Regions from separate parts of the Synechococcus sp. MU1611 genome, predicted to be linked through region 1. Evidence: predicted binding sites of a transcription regulator. Region 1 holds the regulator's gene; each other region holds the start of a gene.

Region 1 (6,413 bases):
GGAGTGGGCTCGAGATTGGCCGGATTGAACCGCTTGGGATTCATCACCGTGCCGGGAACGTGCCGGAAGATCAAAAATTCCTGAGGAGACAGGCGTAGGTCGTAGCCGTAGGAGGAGCAACCAAAGCTCAGCACCGGACGCAGCTTCTGCTCCGGATCCAGATGACGGACGAGGCCGCTCTGGAATGGCTCGATCATTCCCTGCCCAGCCTGTTCAGTGATCCAGCGATCGCACTTGAGCATCAGAAACCTCGGCGCAACTCCGTGACTTGATCTGCCATCTCCACCACGCCGGCGGGGATCGCAGGTCCTGTGATGATCACATCCATCGAGGCGGGCCGCTGCTCGAGAGCTGCAATCACGTCCGATTCATTGAGGTAACCGAAGGCAACAGCCAGGCCGATTTCATCCAGGACCAACTGGTCGAGATCCCCCTGAATCAAATGCTGACGGCAGATGGACCAAACGGCAGCAACCGCCTCCGCACCGCCGGGGTGATTCGGAGAAGAGAGGCAGAGAGGCACCTCGGGCCGTAGCCAGACCAGGCCTCCACATAGTTGGACTCGACCTGCGGGCCCCTGCTGCACGCCCCCTTTGAGGAACTGACTGATCAGAACACGACTGCCCAGACCAGCGGCACGCATCGCTTGACTGAGAACACTGGCGAAACTGCCGCGATAGGGCGCTGTGTGGACCTGGAGCTGCCCTTCGGGAGCCACCAGATATAGCGGTGGAGGATCTGCAACAGGTGGCAGGGGCCTGAGTCCAGCCCGCTGCAAAGCCTGCTGATCCCTATCCAGAGAGTTCTGGAACGCTTGGGGGTCGGCAAGGCTTGTGGTCATCGCGGCAACATCCGTCCGGGCAATCCCGGCAAGACCTTGAATGTAGCGGCGAGATGACATTCCACAAGTGCATTGACACCACCCATGGTGTTTGGACGGGCGAGAACCAACCGCCTGCGAGGCTTGAAGAACTGCACACCACCGATGAGCCAAACCGCTGGAAGCCGCACCGATGGCCGTCGCCCTGAGCAATTACGGCCGTTCTCGGTGACCTGGAATCCCATGGGTTTTGCCTTGAGCTCCCTTGTGGTTCACACCGGCCGAACCGCTGTTCTCTGCAGCGTCTGCCTGGAGGACAAGGTTCCACGCTGGCGGAAGGGGGAAGGGTTGGGGTGGCTCAGCGCCGAATACCGGTTACTGCCGGGATCCACGCCGCAGCGGCAATCACGAGAGCTCATGAAATTGTCGGGCCGCACGCAGGAGATTCAACGGTTGATCGGCCGAAGCCTTCGCGCTGTGATCGACATGAAGCGACTGGGCGAGCGCACCTTGCTGATCGACTGCGATGTGATCCAGGCCGACGCCGGAACACGGACTGCATCCATCACGGGAGCTTGGCTCGGCCTTGAGCAAGCCTGCCTTTCACTCGTGGATGAGGGGATTCTGGAGCAATCGCCACTGGTCGACCAGGTGGCGGCCGTGTCCGTCGGCCTGGTGGATGGCCAGGCCTTGCTGGATCTGGACTACAGCGAAGACAGCAAAGCTGAGGTGGACCTGAATGTTGTGCAGGCTGGCGATGGTCGCCTGTTGGAGATCCAGGGAACTGCGGAGGGAGCGCCTTTCAGCCGCAGCCAACTCAATGAATTACTGGATCTGGCTGAGCCTGGATTGACATCCCTGATGCAGGCGCAACGCCAAGCGATGAGCGAGCACAGCAGAGTTACGTAATAACCGCTACACGGCGGCCACCGTTGGCTCCGTAACTTCGCCTCACAAGGGGGTTGTCATGACCAGTAGCCGAGGTTTCAGCCGATACGCCCCGCAGATGGTGGCTCCAACCCCCAGCACAGAACCGGCCAACCGCTCCCTCCTGGAAATCATCCGGGACCTGGACGGCGCCAGCAGTGAACTGGTGGACCGCAACAAGACCATCTTTTTCCCTGGAGATCCTGCTGAACGGGTCTATCTGATCCGCCGCGGCGCGGTCCGTCTCTCCCGCGTCTACGAGTCAGGGGAAGAGATCACAGTGGCCTTGCTGCGCGAGAACAGCCTCTTCGGGGTGCTGTCGTTGCTGACCGGTCAACGGTCTGATCGCTTCTACCACGCCGTAGCCTTCACCAGAGTCGAGATGGTGACGGCGCCTGCGACATCCGTGAAGGCAGCGATCGAGGCGGATACCAGCGTTGGCCTGCGCTTGCTGCAGGGCCTTTCCAGTCGGATTCTTCAGACCGAAACGATGATCGAAACGCTGACCCACAGGGACATGTCATCCCGACTGGTGAGCTTTCTGCTGGTGCTGTGCAGGGATTTCGGCGTTGCGGATGAACTGGGAATCACCATCGACCTGCGCCTGTCCCATCAGGCCATCGCCGAAGCGATTGGCTCAACGCGCGTGACAATCACGCGTCTGCTGGGAGACTTGCGTCAATCCGGTCTGGTTCAGATTGACCGCAAAAAAATCACCGTTCTGGATCCAATCGCTCTGGCCAAACGATTCAGCTAGGCAGCACGTCAACCCACAGGTGCGGCCATGAGTGGCTGGGCACTGATCCTGGTTCTGCTGGTGCTCGGGGGCGTTCTGTCGACCCTGGGTGACCGGCTGGGAAGTCGTGTTGGCAAGGCCCGCCTGAGTCTGTTCAAGATGCGCCCGCGACGGACCGCCGTTCTGATCACGGTGCTGACCGGCAGCCTGATCAGCGCACTATCGCTCGGCCTGCTGCTGCTGGTGAGCCGCCAGCTGCGGGTGGGCCTGTTTGAACTGGATGCTCTGCAAGACCGGCTCCAGGACAGCCGGCGGCAGCTCGATGCAGCCGAACGGGAACGGGAAGAGACCCGAACAGAAGCCAACCGGATCGCCGCTGAACTCAAGCAGTCACAGCAACGGGCTGACACCCTGCGCCGCGAACTGGCTCCTCTGCAGAACGAACGCGCCCAGCTCGAAGCAGAACGTGAGCGTCTGAGCCGCGACATCGCCTCCCGCGATGCCGACATCCAGCGCACGGAGGCCGAATTGAACAGCGTGCGGAGCCGAATCCGAGCTGGCGAGCAGGAACTCAAGGAACTCGAATTCAACCTGGTCGCCCTGAGGCGTGGATCGGTGGTGATCAGTAGCGGACAGACCTTGGCGAGAGCAACGGTTCGTCTCGATGCTCCTGATCAAGCGAAACAGGCTGTCGACAGGCTGCTTCAAGAGGCCAATGCCAACGCCTACGGCAAGGTGAGGCCGGGTGAAGCACCCGAACGACAGTTGATCCGCGTTCCCCGCAGCGACGTGGAACGCCTACAGAACATCATCCGCAAGCCGGACACCTGGGTGATCTCGCTGCGCTCCGCCACCAATGTGCTGCGTGGTGAAACGGCGGTGTACGCCTTCCCCGAAGTGCGTCCGAACCGCCCAGTAGCTCAAAGCGGTGACGTGCTGGCGACCACCACACTACGAACGGATGAACGCACACCAGAGGGCATTCGAACACGGCTGAACCTTCTCTTGGCATCGGCCTATGCCGAGGTGCAACGGCGAGGATCCCTGACGGAAGGACTGCAATTCGATGGATCAGCACTCTCCCAACTGGCCCAGACATTGATGGAGGGACCCAGCAAAAGCGTGGTCTTGAAGGTGATTGCCGCAGGGATCAGCTACAGCGCCGATGCTGTTGTGGTCGAGGTTGAGGCATCCCCATGAAGCGGGTGGCCGTACTCGACCCAGGCCGCTGCAAATGTGGCCTTGTGCTGGCCGATCTTCAGCATGGTCTTGTCAGCGAGGGCCATGTTCTGAGCCCAGAGGCCGTGGAACCCTGGCTCGAGCAGTGGAATCAAGACCAAGCTCTAGATCGCATCCTGATTGGCGACGGAACAGGAAGCCAAGCGTGGATCAAGCGGCTGGAAGGCCTGGGCAGCCTCACCGTGATTCCGGAGCAGGGGACCACCCTGCGGGCAAGACAGCGTTACTGGACGCTGTGGCCAGCTCGGGGTTGGCGCCGAGTTCTACCGAAAGGGCTGCGCATTCCACCGGTGGACCTGGATGCTGTTGCCGCCTTAGTCATGCTGGAAGAGCACCTGGGGTGCCGCCTGCAATGGCCAGAGCCTGCACCCACGTTCTTGCTCAAAACCTGGCCCTGACCATGAAGGTGTAGTCACCTCCTGGTTCGAGCTTGTAATCAGAACGCACCAGGAACCGCCGCAAGGCATCCTCGATCAGGGCACGTCCTAAGGACGGCTCCACCATCAGCTCGCCGCGGTCAAACGCCCAGGAAAACTGCCACTCAAAGCCTCCGGCAGAGACCTCACCCTCCACACATTTCGCCTGAAAACATTGGCGAAGCACCCGTAGATGGGCTGTTGTCGCCGGAAGAGCCGGCATCAGTCTTCGGACTCCAGGTCGTAGCGAAACCCGTTGATCCAGGTCCCGGCGCGCTCAAAGCTCTGACGTTGAAGACGATTAATCCCTTCCAGGACAGCGTCCAGAACAGCGCCCACACAGGGTTGCTCCAGCTTGCTGAAGGGACCAAGCACGTGAGACACCGTTCGGGCACGACGCTCGGCAGGGTTCTCAGCCGGAGCACCAATCCCGATCCGCAGCCTGGGGAACGCCTGGGTGCCGAGATGCTGAATGGTGCTACGCAGTCCGTTGTGACCTCCAGCACTGCCCTGAGCACGCAGCCTCAAACGGCCAAGGGGGAGATCCATATCGTCAACCAGCACCAGCAGTTGATGGGGCTCGAGGCCAAACCAATCGAGCGCAGCACGAATTGCACGACCGCTGTCGTTCATGTACGTCTGCGGCATGAGGAGGCGCAAACGCTGATCACCCACTCCTGTGTCGGCCGCCAATCCATGCAATTTGGCTTGCTGCCGAAAGCTGAATCCGGAACGCTCCGAAAAAAGCTCCAAAGCCATGAAGCCGATGTTGTGGCGCGTGCCCGTGTATTTCGTGCCGGGGTTTCCCAGTCCCACGACAAGCTTGAGATCGGTGGTCATACCACTGTGGCGACTCAGTTGTGGCGACTCAGTCGCCGGGGGGAAGTTCTTCGACCGGTTTGGCAGCGTCCGCCGGCACCTCCGGATCTGCCATGGCTTTGTTGATCTCGCGCTCAAATTCCTTGGACGCGGATTGGAATCCCTTCAGGGTCTTTCCCAACGTGCGACCAAGCTCCGGCAAGCGCTTCGGACCGAAAACCAATAGCGCAACGGCGCCGATAACCGCCATTTCGGGGAGACCGACGCCGAAGATATTCATGGGTTCAGATCAGCCGAGGCCGTTCCAGTTCACGTTGATGCCCTCAAGGATGAGGGACTTGTTGTAGAGCTGAAGAATCACCAGCAGGAACACCAAGAAAAGCACCATGAAGATGCCCATCACGGGAGTGGTGCCCCATCCGGGAACCACCTTGCCGTACTCGGAGTTCAGTGGGCGGAGAAGGTCTCCCAGACGGGTGCGTTGGGCCATGACGACGCTGGGTCTCGGGTGGTTTGAAGTCCCGATACTGTAGGGGCCGACTCCGGTTCGGGGTCGATCCTGTCGAGAGATGTGATGGAAACGTCGTCCCCAGCCCTGTCCGTTGCCATCGGTGTGCTCGCCGTTTTGTTCGGACTCACCGGTTTTGGCGTGTACCAGGCCTTTGGTCCGCCATCAAAAGCTCTCGATGACCCGTTTGACGATCACGAGGACTGAGACAGCACTAGAGACACGAGGTCTCCGGGAGCGATCACCACTTGATCTGTTGCAGTTGAGTCAGCCTGAAAGCGAACGCGCCAGCCTGAACCGGGGGCCCATCTACAGCGAGCAGATCCCGCGTTCATCAGCTTCAGCAAACAGTCACCGCCATTCAGCTGCAGAGCAACCGGCGTGAGCTGATTCGGGAGCGATGGGAACCACTGACGCGGCTCAGCGGGCAGCGGTGCACAACAACCCGGCTCGCGAAATGCAATCGCAGCCTGCGGTACACCGGCATCGCTCCAGGAGCCTGACAACGGCATGAGAGCAAGACGCTGGCGATGCCAGCCCTGATCAGCACTGGGATCAGGCCAGGTTGGACCGCGTAGGAGCGAAATGCCCAGTCGTGATGGAGACCAATCAACCCCCTGAGGACCATCCAGCAACACAGCCAACCCACCTCCAGGAGCCGCCGACTGCGAGGCGAACCAAGAGATCACAGGGACTTCCCAACGGGCTTTTTCCCGAGGTGTCATCGGCTCAGCGGGGCGTTCAATCACCCCTCCACTGGTGTCGGCACCGATCCGAACGGCGCGAGTCGCCAGCGGCAGGTCCAGGCGCAACAACTCGTGGGTCTGGCACCAGTCGATGCTGCAGATCAGCTCCAGCCAAGGCGTATCGGCCTTCAGCCTCAGGTCCAGTCGCATGGAACTGGCGCCAAGTTTGCGCCTCAGCACCAAATGGGCGACCAGGGGGCCC
Region 2 (6,413 bases), on a different contig from region 1:
CCTCACGCCCGCCCATGGCATTTGGTTGGCCGGTGAGGGAAAACGGGCCCGCTCCTTCCTTGCCGATCTGGCCGGTGAGCAGATGCAGATTGATCAACCCCTGCACCACTGCTGTTCCTTCCCGGCGTTGGTTCACCCCCATTGACCAGAGGCTGAGCACCTTTTCGCGCCGGTGGAACAGAGCGGCCACTTCCCGCAGGCGTTTTTCGGGGATGTTGCAGAACAGGGCAACCCGTCTCGGTGTCCAGCGGGCGGCGACGTCAAAAAAGGCGTCGTAATTCTCGGTGTGGTCGTCGATGAAAGCTGGGTCCTGGCCGTTCTCGCGGAGCACCAGGTGGGCAATGCCGTGAAGCAGGGCCAGGTCGCTGCCTGGTGCAATCGGCAAGTGAATATCGGCGGCTTTGGCCGTGTCGGTGCGGCGTGGATCCACCACCACGATGGTGACGCTGCCAGGGTTTTTTCGTTTCCGCTTCAGAAGACGCTGGAACAGCACCGGGTGGCACTCGGCGGTGTTGGTGCCGATCAGAAACGCCACTGAGCAGTGGTCGAGATCCTCGTAGCTGCAGGGGGGGCCATCGGAGCCCAGGCTGCGGGTGTAGCCCGCCACTGCTGAGCTCATGCACAGCCGCGAGTTGGCATCAAAATTGTTGGTGCCCAGTGCGCCTTTCAGCAGTTTCTGGGCCAGGTAGTAGTCCTCGGTGTGGAACTGGCCGGAGCCGTACATGGCGATGCCATCGGCATTGCCGCGCTGGGTCACGCTTGCCTGAATCTGTCCGGTGATTTTGTCGAGGGCCTCGTCCCAGCTGATCGGTGCGAAGTCGTCCTCGAGCGTTTCGCGGAATAGGGGTTGGCGCAGTCGTCCTTGGGCCAGGGTTTCGCCAACTGTGGCGCCCTTGATGCAGACCTGACCAAGACTGGAGGGATGCTCGCGGTCGCCGCGGGCGGTCCACATTGGATTGCCTTCACCATCCCGCTTTACGGCTTGACCCTTCACAGCAGGAGGGAGCAGCTCCAGGCCACAGCCCACTCCGCAGTAGGGGCACTGGCTGCGCACGCTGCGGGGGGAGTTGACCATGCAGGAACCAAAAAAGAACAAAACCCGGAGCGGCAGCTCCGGGTCGTTGTGCAGCGACAGGGTGCTGCGGAGGGTGATGGATCAGGCCGTTTCGCCTTCGTGCAGCTCTGCGAAGGAGCCCTTGGGCTCCTTGAGGAAGAAGAAGCAGAAGAAGGCCACGACCAAACCTGCGACGCCCAGGATCTGGAAGAAGGCGCTGTTGGAGGCAGCAATCACCTCGGGGGTGGGTTCGCCGCCGCCGCCCATCCACATCGGCAGGAGGCTGAAGATGGTCAGGTAGGTCACAGCACCAACGTTGCCGTAGGCACCGACCAGACCGGCCACCTGACCGGTGACGCGACGCTTGACCAGGGGCACCAGCGCGAAGGTGGCGCCTTCACCGGACTGCACGAAGAAGGAGGCGAGCATGGTGATCACCACGGCAACGGCGATGCCGGTGGTGCCGGTGAAGGTGCCCGGCTTGATCATGCTCATCACCAGGTAGCCCACGCCGAGACCGGCGGTGAGGAAGCCCATGGTGTTCTTGCGGCTGCCGACGCGGTCGGAGATCAGACCACCGGCAGGGCGGGCCACCAGGTTCACGAAAGCGAAACAGGAGGCCAGGATTCCGGCCGTGGCCTTCGGCAGATCGAAGGTGGTTTCAAAGAAGGTGGGCAGCATCGAAACCACGGCCAGTTCGGAGCCGAAGTTCACGATGTAGGTGAGCTCGAGGATCGCCACCTGGCGGAACTCATAGCGGTCTTCTTTGGGATAAACCTTGTTGCCAAGAATCAGATCGCGGTTGGTGCGGATGATTCCCCACGTTTGGAAGGCAAACCAGACGGCGACGGCACCGAGGGCCAGCGGATAGGTGCTTGCGGTGAGGAAGCCAACTTTCGACAGGCGCCAGCAGAGAACACAGAGGATGGCTGCGAAGGGCACGTTCATGCCGAGCAGGCCCCAGAAGTCGCGCATGGAGGTGACTTCCAGGCCTGCGGTCTTCTCAGGCCGCTGGTAGGTCTTGCCGGGGGGTGTGTCCGTGACGTTGAAGAAGTAGAAGAAGCCGTAGGCAGCCGAAACGATGCCGGTGAGGGCGATCGCACCGCGCCAGTTCAGAACAGCACCGGTCGGCAGTTCGAAACCACCGGAGAAGGAGAGGAAGCCGGCGAGGGCCACCATCGTGAGGGCGGAGAAGGCGGAGCCGAAGTTGCCCCAGCCGCCGTAGATCCCTTCCGCGAGGCCGATTTCCTTAGGAGGGAACCACTCGGCCACCATTCGGATGCCGATCACGAAGCCGGCGCCCACGATGGAGAGCAGCAGACGTGCCACCACCAGTTGGTTGAAGTCCTGAGCGGACGCAAACAGCAGGCAAGGAAAGGCTGAGAAGACCAGGATCGACGAATAGGTGACCCGGGGTCCGAATTTGTCCAGAAGCATGCCAATCAGCACGCGAGCCGGGATGGTGAGGGCCACATTGCAGATGGCCACGGTGCGGATCTGACCAACGGTCAATCCGAGGTCCGCTTTCACGGTGGTGGCCAGAGGGGCCAAGTTGAACCAGACCACGAAGGTCAGGAAGAAGGCGATCCAGGTCAGGTGAAGGGTTCGATACCTGCCCTGGAACGACCAGAGGTCGCCAAGCATTGAGAAGAAGAAGTGAAACCTCGGGCGTCAAAACGAAGGGTGCCCGGGGATGGCAAAACGGTCGAAAAGAAGATCCGTTTAACTCGCGCAGTTAATCAATTCGTCGGGCCACTCTTTGGTCAGATTGGTTACCAATTTCTGTTTTTGTGTTCCCCTGCAAACATCAATGGAGCTGATTGATTGGATCAGGTGTTCTTGTGCCTGGATGATTTGGTAGCGGTTGCAACTTTGTTGGGTTGTTGGACTTCGCTGGTGCAGATTGTTGATCAGAGATGTGAACCAAGGCTTGCGGGTTTGTTTGCTCAGTGGCGGTAGCAGCCGTCGCATGGGGCGTGACAAAGCGCTGTTGCCCCATCCATCCGGTGGTGTTTGGCTAACGGCGTTGGTCGACCAGCTGCTGCCCTTGGGGTATCCGGTGCAGGTGTTGAGTCGCCATCGCGAGCATGCAGAGGTGCTGGGGCTCCGACCTGGATGTTCCGTGCTGTTGGAGCCCCCTCCTTGGAATGGCCCCCTGCAGGCGCTTGCCAGGGTGCTGCCGCTTCCGCCCGGGGAGGCGTTGCTGGTGCTTCCGGTGGACATGCCGCGCTTGCGGACGGCTGTATTTCTTCAGCTCATCGCGGCCTGGAACCGTGCTCCTGAGCAAGCAGCGGTGGCCCATGACGGTATGCGGCTGCAGCCGTTGTTGGCGGTGATTCCTTCAGGCTCCCCCTTTCGCTCCTGTCTCGATCAGCAATTGCAACGTGGAGAGTTGCGCTGGATGGACTGGTTGATGCGTGTTCCTCATCAGTCGGTGCAGTTGCCTGCAGAGGCTCTGCTGAATGCCAATTGCTCAGCAGATCTGTCAGCGTTGGAAGGATGAGCACCTCGCTGCCGCTCGCAGATCGTTTCAACCGGCCCCTCGGAGTACTGCGGCTGTCGCTGACGGCCCGCTGCAATCTCGCCTGTCCGTACTGCCGTCCGGATGTGGATGATCCCCCTGGCTTGCTCACGCTTGAGCAGCAGATGCGCGTTATTCGTGTCGCCTCGCGCCTTGGAACCCAAACGCTACGGCTCACGGGTGGAGAGCCGTTGTTGAGCCGTCGGTTGTTGCCCTTGCTTGAGGCGGTGGCGCAGGCCCGGAGGCGTCGATCAGATCCCATAGCAGGTCTTGAAGTGGTGGCGCTGACCAGCAATGGGGTTTTGCTTTCGGAACCGATGGCTCGGTCGCTGCGCGCAGCAGGGTTGAATCGCATCACCATCAGCTTGGATGCAGCAGAAGGGCAGGCAGCAGCGCGCATGGCTGGTCTCCAGGGTGGCGCTGTCGCCGGTGAACGGTTGGTGCGCAAGGTGCAGGACGGCATTTCGTCGGCTCGTGCCGCTGGTTTTGACCCCTCGGCCGGTGAACTCAAGCTCAACGCCGTGATCCAACGGGGGATGAATGACGATCAACTTCTTCCCTTGGCCGGTTTGGCGCGGCAGCAGGGGGTGGAGCTGCGCTTGATTGAGTTCATGGATGTGGGCAACCGCAACCAGTGGAGGCTGGACCAGGTGCTGCCGGCGGCGCAGATGGTGGAGCGCATTCACGCCCGTTGGCCGCTCGAACCCCTGGGGCGCCCCAGGGGTGGCACGGCACAGCGTTGGAACTATTGCGATGGCGCCGGATCCATCGGTGTGATCGCCTCCATCAGTGAGCCGTTCTGTGGAGATTGCAACCGGTTGCGTGTCACCGCCGATGGGCAGGCGTTCACCTGTTTGTTCTCCGCTCATGGCATGGATCTCAAGCCTGTGCTCTCGTCGGAGCCTTGCCTCGAGCAGGCCATACGCGATCTCTGGCAGCGGCGCCAAGACCGCTACAGCGAGGAGCGTGATCCAGAGGCCGGTGCGTCAACGCATGCGGAGATGGCGTATCTGGGGGGCTGAACCGTTGTGATCGTCACCGTTTTTGAGTGAGGCTCCCGGTACAACAGGTCAGCTAAAGGATCTTCAAGGATCCATCGAGATGTTCGAACTGCTGGCCTACGAGCGCTTTCGCGACACCCCATCGGTTCGTTTTTTCGACGTGACTGTGGACACCTCGAACGCGCGTGACTTGGTGATTCACAGCGGTCCGGCGGTGTCGCCACCCAACGACCCTGAGAGCGGAGCCTGGCAGTTTTATTTGCATCCCCATCAGGAAGACAATTTGCTGGCGGCGAGTGGCGGGAGAACCTTCTTTTTGGTGAATCTGGCCTGGGAGCAGCCGTTTCACATCGTTCGGCTGGAGAGTGGTGGTGACATCCTTCGCATTCCCCCCGGCACCTTCCACCGCTCGATTTCCGATCCCGATGGCTCTGTCGTTTTGAACCAGGCGGTCCGTGAGGAGGGCGTCTCTCTTGTGCGGGAATTTCGCGTCTACAACAGCGCCGAGATCCCGGCCTTGATGGCTGCAACCCATAGCTCTGCTCGGAAGCCCCAGTTGCATGGGGTGGAACCTCTGCTTCAGGCGGCCTGAACGAGGTTGTGTTGTGAGTTCTCCGTTCCGGAGGCTTCGTCGTTGATCTGAATCTGCCAATTCAGCTCACTCGCTGTTCCTGGGGGGCCGCTGAAGCTGCCGCTCACGGCCGCGGTGAGTTCCGGTTTGGAGGAGGTGGCTAGCACCACATAGCGCTCGGTGACCTCCTTGCCGGCACTGGGGTCAAAGCCTCTCCAGCCCGCTCCAGGTAGGTAGACCTCCGCCCAGGCATGGAGGTCGTACTCGTTCGGGGGAGGTTGCTGCAGTTGATATCCGCTCACGAATCGGGCCGGAAGACCCACCACGCGGCAGCAGGCCACCATCAGCATGGCCAGATCTCGGCAAGAGCCGATTCGCTCGCGCAGGGTTCGGCCCGCTGGCCAGGCCGGCCCCACATGGCGTTGGGTGTATTTCACCCGCTCTTGAATCAGTTCAATGAGTTGATTCAGAAAGGCCAGGGTCTGTTGGTTGCTGCCCATCAGCGCTTCCTGGGTGAGGTCGATGGCTGCGGGTTCGTGCTGGCCATTGGGCAACCAGCCCTCTAAGGCGCCCTGCAGATCACTGTTGAGTTGGCCCCGCGGGTAGGGCAGTGGTGGTTCGAGTCCGTTGAAGCAGCTCTGCAGCGGTGGTGCCGGCCGGGTTTCCACCAGACTGCGGGCCTCAAAGACGAGTTGCTCGGTGCTGCCAAGAAAGTGGAGCCGTTGGATTTCGTCGCCGCTGGCGGCCACCAGTTCCCGACGTTGCTCAGGTTCAGGCAGCACGCTGAGGTGATGGTCCAGCAGGGTCTGGAACCCCTGTCCCCTGGGTTTCAGACAGAGGCGATGCTCCCCCAGAACGACCCTGGCCTCATACCGATACGTCAGGCGGTGAACGATGAGAGCGCGCATGCTGGATCGGTGGGAGTGGAACGGAGGTCGGCGCTGGTGAAGTAGCGGGTCTGGATCAGGATGTGGAGTTGATTGAGGTCCTGTTGAAGCCGGTCAATCGCTTCATGCAGACCGGATTCGATCAGGTTGTCGATCCTCACGTAGCTCCAGCGGGCCAAGAGCTGGCCGCGTAAGCAGTCGAGATCATCTGGCGTGTCTTGGCTCGGGTGCTGCTGGATCTGTTGCAAGGTGTCGCTGATGCCCTGGAGGCAGTAGCGCACCGACCGAGGAAAGAATGGATCCAGCAGCAAAAAGCGGGCCACCGATGCGGGGCTGATCGCTTGTTGGACGCTCTGGCGGTACATCTGATACGCGCCCG
Region 3 (6,413 bases), on a different contig from region 1:
CATCGAAGGAGTCCTGATGCGCCAAGGCGTAGTAATAGAGCAGCTCCATGGTGACGGCAGCGGATAAGTCTTCGGGTGGCTTGAACAGCCCCACCAGAAGAATCGGACGCAAAAACTCATTGATCATCCGCTCACTGATCTTCAGTTGGCGGAACAGCGTCAGCGCATCGATGGCGTCATAACGCCGGAATGTTGCCTCACTGCGATTGAGATCAAGCATCGCCACCAGAAGCCCGGCGATACTCAATCGATCGGCAACTGGAAGGCGCTTGAAGTTCTTAACCGTGGCCATGGCCTGCCCCAAGGGACTGGGGAGCTGCCACCCATCACCAAACACCGGTGCGGTGGCCTCCAAACCATCGGGAGACCAGAAGGCACTGGTCGTGAAGTCGGTAAACACATGCTCGAGCTCGAGCTCATGGGTCAGCGCATTGATGTTGGGGTAATCCCTCCAGAAACCACGGGTACCGGCTTCAAAAGGTTTGCCAGTTGCGGTGCGCGTTGGCGTACGACCTGTTGGATCCGCCATCCCATCGATCAGGGTGACCCGCATGCCTGCTTCACAGAGGGCTTTCGCAGCACCCCAGCCCGCCCAGCCAGCACCGATCACCACGACATGGGAGGACTCAGCCTGGGTGACCATGGATTGCTCAGGCATCGAACCTTCAGAGATCGAATGAACCGTCTCCGCATCATGGAGCTCTGAGGCCGGCAACGGTCGCCATCGTCACTGAGCAGAACGGCTCAATAGCGTTGTCTCGCATGTTCAAAACCATCCGATGAATCCCGACACAAGCGCACGCTGGCCTGTTCTTCTTCCCTTGGTGTTGTTCTTCGGGGGGATCGGTGCAGCGGCAGCGATGACTCAGTTGCTGGGATCGTTCTGAAATTCAGCTCGTCATCAGACCAATTTCAAGGCGTGCAGAACCTGCACTCGGATGCCTCCCAAGCGGACCCATGCCCGCAGTGCATCGGCTTTGCAGGTGTAGGGCCTCCAGTCGTCCTCATGAATACGCCGTTGAATGTGACGCACCACCCGCTCAGCAACCACACGGTCGCTTGGCACCTTCAGCACGACCTGCTGACCGTTGACCAAGAGCGACTCAATCATTTTTAGGAGGTTTGATCAGCTCGCCGGTCTGCAACGACACCACAGCGAAGCTACCCACAAACACCAACGCCACCAAAGCCAGAAAGACAGCGGTGAGATTGCTGATCTCCAGCTGCCCGAGCATGAAGGCGAAAAGACCTGGCATCAAAAGCAGCGACGACGTCTGAACTTAAACCGACTGGTCAGTGGTGAGAGTTCCTAGAACAACGCCGGCCATGGACAAGCCGATCGCAAGCATCACAACGGTTTCGATCATGCGTTTTCACCAGAGGAGCTCGCGTTGAGCACGGCAGCAGATCGGGAGGACTTCACCGCAGGTTGCGCTGAAGAGGCAGATAAATCATTGGACTGCCAGGTTGAAGCAGCTGAACAACGGGTCGGATTTTTCACCCAGGAACTACGGCCCATCACCAAACATTCAACTGGAGTAATGATTGCGGCAACCGATTGGCCTGTCTGTTCGATCGGCAACCGACGCCGTGGGTGATCGCCATACAAGCGTTCACGGATCTGAACAGTCGCCTGGCCATAGGCCGACCCGCCACCTCTGCTTTTTCAAACGCAGTCAACAGGCGGATTGCTGCCTGCATCACATCGACCCAAAACCATCCAAGAGTTGGCTCGCATCCTGAGCAAACTGTTGTTGACGACGATCCACCTTCACCAACAACGCGGTATGCATGGTGCCCATCTGCCGCAGCATTGAGGAGAGTTCAACCGTGAATTCGACGGCACCTGCTGAGAGATTGTTGAGTTCATCTTCATGGCTTCTGGCTTGACCCTCCGTGATGATCACGTAGGCATGGCGCGTGGCTTTCGCTGCAGCCTCGGCTGGAACCACCTCAAACGGGAGAATTCCTCGGGCGAAGAGGCGGTTGCGGAGCGGTTGCGATCCGCGTCAACAACACACACCGACATGCCCTGTTGAGCCCATACAGAGGCCAGATGATGACTGCTGCAGGTTTTTGCCACACCTCCCTTTTGGCCCAAAAAAGTCAACAACAGAATTCGTTCAAATGCGCGGAATGATCGCGTCGTTAGGAAAGAACTCCTCAAACACACAAATGCGGTCGGCCCAACGCGCCTCCACTTCCAAGCGCATTAAGCGGTTTCGCACCCACATCAATGTGTCCACATCAATGGGCTTATGAAGCTTGTGTTGCTGTGCCTTCACCCAATCATCTTTGCTCTGAGAGCTTTTCATGACATCTAAAACAGTGTGCTTACACGGTACGAACGGAGGCTTAAGGCGCTAGCAGCTTCACACTAAGTAAGCATCAAAGAACACTTGATTGCGTGCGAACTGTTCACCATGACAACAAGTTAATGGAAGCTTTGAGTCCAGAACAAACCGTCAGAGCTTGAACCGCCAGATCGGTAGCCGATCCATCATTCCGTCACTCCAAGCAGCGACAAGATGAAATCAATTCCTGAAACGCTGAGATGACGCAAACCACTGCCTACCCCACTCTGTTGCAGACCATCACCAAGGCGGCTCAAAAAACGCCGCAACTCAAACCTCGCCCGGTGCATACACCGCCAAACGGGCGCGGAAGCAATTGAATGAAAACCGCTGGAATGCATCCAAGCGGGGTTATTCAGGCCTGGGCTAAACAAAATTGCAGCTGTGTAACAGCGCGAACGACACGTGGGTTGATATCGCCTCTATAAAGGTTGTGTAGCAACAGCTACGCAACTACGTTCACCCCGCCTTAGGCGAGGCGCAGTTCGATTCAGGCCATGGAACGGGGACCTGAGCTTGCTTCGAGGAACCCATCATGACCCTGACCTATCGCGGCCAGAAGTACACCAAGAACAACGCAGCTGCTTCCAGCAACCAGCGTTCTGTTCTCGTTTATCGCGGTCAGAAAGTCGCTCGCTGACAACAGCACAAAACGCTCGATCAAGTCCCGCTTAGGCGGGGCTTTTTTTATGGCTGTTTCGTCGTGGGATCAGGCTGCTTGGCTTTCCAACGTTCAAACCAAACCGCCACACCCAAGGAGATACCGATAGCGATGCCTGCACCGATGCAGACGACCCCAAATTCCACTGGCATGCAATCACCCCAACTTGATCTCAATCATCGGACAAGACCGCTCAGAAGTCGCGATCCATCGCTAAGCATTGGTTTCTTCAAGGCGTGCTGGAACGATGTTCCTAATTCATAATTCGCACGAACAAGCCAATCTCCTTGCATCAGCACTGGTGCAAGTCCACAGAGTTGAAGGCCACTGGTACACGTCTTTTCAACAGGACCTTGCCCACACCCTTTTCCTGAAGCTGCTTGACGCTGAGATTGACTTCTCCGGCCATCCCGGAATTGAGGTTGAAACGTTGGCAGAGACGTTGACGCAAGCATCGGAGCGCCAAGAGCTGTTGGAACTGCTGATCGCCTTCGAAATGCTTTGCAATCCGATCCCGGAGACGTTGAGTAGGGACATTGATCATTGGGCCAACGCACTGAACATCAACAGCGAGATCCTGAACCTCGCCAGGGAATTGGCACACAACGCCATCACCCAGGCAACAACAGATTTTTACCGCTGCAACTGGATCGGAGAAGGCGATGATCAAAGCGATCCTGTCTTTCAGGATCTCTTGAAAAAATACGGTGATCATGCCTATGGCGTATGTGTCACGGCTGATCCTGATGAGTTTGCACGCTGGGACAACCTCAAAAACTGTTCCCAGGGCAGCCTTGGACGCAGTCTCTGGGAGTTTTACCAATCAAGAGGATTCAAACTTCCCGGTGAACTCGGTGCCGGTAACGCAGCACTCGCGCATCACGACTGGATCCATCTGATTGCTGGGTATGACACCACCCCCATCGGAGAATTGGAAGTCACAGCATTCATGGCTTCCTCAAGCCGCTCAGAGGGAGCAACCCTTGGATTTATTGGAGCAATCAGCATCTTGGAAACTGGGTTGCTGCATAGCTTCTACGGCGCCGACAAATTTGGGAGAGCGCTCTCAGCCGACGATGGAATTGAGCGTATCGCTCAGGCAATCAACAGAGGCAAAGCCTGCAATGTCGACCCGCTCATCGACCTTGACTATTTCAAGTATGCAGACACACCACTAACAAACATCCAAAAGGCCTGGTGGAGCTGAGTTAGTTCACCAAGCGTTGATACGCTTCATTAACACGGCGAAAAGCCTCTGCCGAACCGCCAAGGTCGGGATGGTGCTGTTTCACCAATTTTCGGTGAGCCTGCTTGATCTCGGTGAGTGACGCGTTGGCGTCCAACCCGAGGACATCTAAAGCTGCAATCCGTGGATCACGGGGATGTCCAAAGTCCACACGATCTGTTCGCCTTTGATCACTTCGCGTGCGACGTCCCTGCCGCTTAGAGCTGAATTGTTCCTGGTGCTGACGCAGCTGTTCAACCACCCGTCGTGGATCCTCATCGAGCCACTCGCTGGCCCGAACGCCGAACATCGCAAACGCCGCCAAGACTGCCGTTGTTTGTTTGCTCGCCTTGGATCCAACCGCTACCCGAAGATCAGTGCCTAAACCAGGCACCAGACGATCGAGTCGCTGTTCAAGGGTCAGATGAGAGGGAAAACTGCTGCGGTTGAGCTGATCAATCAAAGACTCCAAGCCGCGCTGACGCAGGACACTCCATCCCGGCTGCTGTGCAAGGGACTGCCCCCAAGCCTGCACCTGGTGGCTGCTGATGCGCGGCGGAGCTTGGGCCGATGGCTCGCTCCAAGAGCGGTGGGAAGTCGTTTCGGTTCGGAAGCGTTGGCGTTGCTGCCGCTGCAGTCGGTCCAACTCACGGTTGAGCCGCAAGACCTCACGTCGAAGGGCATCGTTCTCCGCCAGCAACGCCTCAACATTGCTGGTAACCCGTTGTTCAGAACGTCCGCCAGACCAGTGACGCGGATCAAAACCCAAAGCGTTTCTCCCGTCTCACCACGGCAACAGCTCACCATTGGCATGCCAGAAGCTGCCGCTGTTGGCCATGGTCAAGGCATCAATCCGTGCCAACAGACCCTCCACCGCCTGCTCCGGGTGAATACCGCTTGGATTGAACTGGATCATCCGAGTACGCACCAATCCAGGATGCAAAATTGCAACGGCGATGCCGAGTGGCTCCAGATCGATCGCCAATGATTTTCCGGCCATATTGAGGGCCACCTTCGACATCCGATAGCCATAGGAACCTCCAGATGTGTTGTCATCGATGGAGCCCATACGGCTGGTCATCAACACCAACTTGGCACCACGGGGCATCTGATTCAGCAAAGCCCGGGCGAGCAGCAGAGGAGCAAGGGCATTCACCTCAAACTGCCGAAGGATTCCCGTGGGATCCAGATCGGCCAACCGCATCGACTGCAGGATTCCGGCATTGAGGATGACGCCATCAAGCGGCAAGCCCGTCAAGCGGTGCACCAGATCATCGATGCATTGGCTGTCACTCAGTTCAAGGCCCGCTTCAACACGCACCCCTAGATGCTCCAATTCATCACTGCTTTGACGGCAGACCGCCACCACCTCCTCGCCCCGGGCCTTGAGCTGACGGCAGTATTCCAACCCGATCCCACGGTTCGCGCCGGTGACCAGGAACGTCGACATGGGGAAATTTCAGCCACCGCCATCCTGCCGGCTCTTCCATCGATCCACCGAAGAGATCAAACGATTCGATTAATCGGATAGATCACCATCAACGCCGTACTGATGCAAACACTGCTTCACCGTTAGGACCGAAACTGTGCCGCCGGTCTCCGCATTGACGAGCAAATACGGGCAGCCTCGAAGAACACAGCGACGTCGTGCGTCGATGTAGGCCTCAAAAGCGTGAGCATGGGAACACTCCTCCACCCAACCTTCGCTACTGAGATAGCGCGTGAGAATCATGGCCAAAGTCCTCGAGGCCACTGGTTATGGCTCAGGACATCCCCCATCCCAAGAAGTGACCTGATGTCTTCGGGATCACAGCGGCACTGAAGACACCAAATCAAAGCCATTCAAAAGGATTCAGCCGATCCCTGCACAACGGTGACCACCTGATTCCAGGTGGCATGAACCACGCGATAGGTCTTCAAGGTGGCACGTGATTTGGTACGGGCATTCACAAAGGCTTTGAACTCCGTTTTGAAGCAGATCTCCTGAATCCATTGCCCCCCTGAATCAAGCCTCTCGATGCAATACATCAGACAAATGTCGTTAAAAACATCACAACCGCAAAACTTTTGCTGAGCACAGAATCAAAAGGTGTAGTTCGGGATTGGGGCAAGAAAAAGCCCCCGCGGTTAACGGAGGCTCAGGTGGTGTGAGGAGTCGACGTTTTTTTTACAA

What was found. The regulator NtcA, encoded in region 1, controls nitrogen genes in cyanobacteria. The targets are predictions, from matches to a motif close to GTANCNNNNGNTAC.
Region 2: a site for NtcA is predicted at 2,912-2,925, ahead of FZZ92_RS05865 (molybdenum cofactor guanylyltransferase). Genes of this name have one in related genera too.
Region 3: a site for NtcA is predicted at 2,790-2,803, ahead of FZZ92_RS11930 (DUF4278 domain-containing protein). Genes of this name have one in related genera too.

Annotation. Positions count from the first base shown of each region.
Region 1 is NZ_VTLC01000004.1:34,214-40,626, forward strand. It holds gene dcd (dCTP deaminase) at 1-242, opposite strand, end outside; gene FZZ92_RS08985 (cob(I)yrinic acid a,c-diamide adenosyltransferase) at 242-841, opposite strand; gene rph (ribonuclease PH) at 986-1,729, shown strand; gene ntcA (global nitrogen regulator NtcA) at 1,788-2,504, shown strand; gene FZZ92_RS09000 (DUF3084 domain-containing protein) at 2,532-3,683, shown strand; gene FZZ92_RS09005 (resolvase) at 3,680-4,120, shown strand; gene FZZ92_RS09010 (DUF3146 family protein) at 4,104-4,361, opposite strand; gene pth (aminoacyl-tRNA hydrolase) at 4,361-4,978, opposite strand; gene FZZ92_RS09020 (TatA/E family twin arginine-targeting protein translocase) at 5,007-5,237, opposite strand; gene psbH (photosystem II reaction center phosphoprotein PsbH) at 5,247-5,447, opposite strand; gene psbN (photosystem II reaction center protein PsbN) at 5,532-5,672, shown strand; gene FZZ92_RS09035 (glycoside hydrolase family 38 C-terminal domain-containing protein) at 5,660-6,413, opposite strand, start outside.
Region 2 is NZ_VTLC01000002.1:268,451-274,863, reverse strand. It holds gene FZZ92_RS05875 (nitrate reductase) at 1-1,075, opposite strand, end outside; gene FZZ92_RS05870 (NarK family nitrate/nitrite MFS transporter) at 1,157-2,698, opposite strand; gene FZZ92_RS05865 (molybdenum cofactor guanylyltransferase) at 2,973-3,557, shown strand; gene FZZ92_RS05860 (GTP 3',8-cyclase MoaA) at 3,554-4,597, shown strand; gene FZZ92_RS05855 (redox protein) at 4,677-5,168, shown strand; gene FZZ92_RS05850 (transglutaminase family protein) at 5,156-6,055, opposite strand; gene FZZ92_RS05845 (alpha-E domain-containing protein) at 6,028-6,413, opposite strand, start outside.
Region 3 is NZ_VTLC01000007.1:4,877-11,289, forward strand. It holds gene FZZ92_RS11900 (FAD-dependent oxidoreductase) at 1-658, opposite strand, end outside; gene FZZ92_RS11905 (hypothetical protein) at 902-1,111, opposite strand; gene FZZ92_RS11910 (hypothetical protein) at 1,104-1,256, opposite strand; gene FZZ92_RS11915 (hypothetical protein) at 1,701-1,952, opposite strand; gene FZZ92_RS11920 (ParA family protein) at 1,904-2,173, opposite strand; gene FZZ92_RS11925 (hypothetical protein) at 2,124-2,315, opposite strand; gene FZZ92_RS11930 (DUF4278 domain-containing protein) at 2,890-2,994, shown strand; gene FZZ92_RS11935 (hypothetical protein) at 3,263-4,222, shown strand; gene FZZ92_RS11940 (J domain-containing protein) at 4,224-5,009, opposite strand; gene FZZ92_RS11945 (SDR family oxidoreductase) at 5,025-5,690, opposite strand; gene FZZ92_RS11950 (hypothetical protein) at 5,760-5,972, opposite strand; gene FZZ92_RS11955 (hypothetical protein) at 6,083-6,268, opposite strand.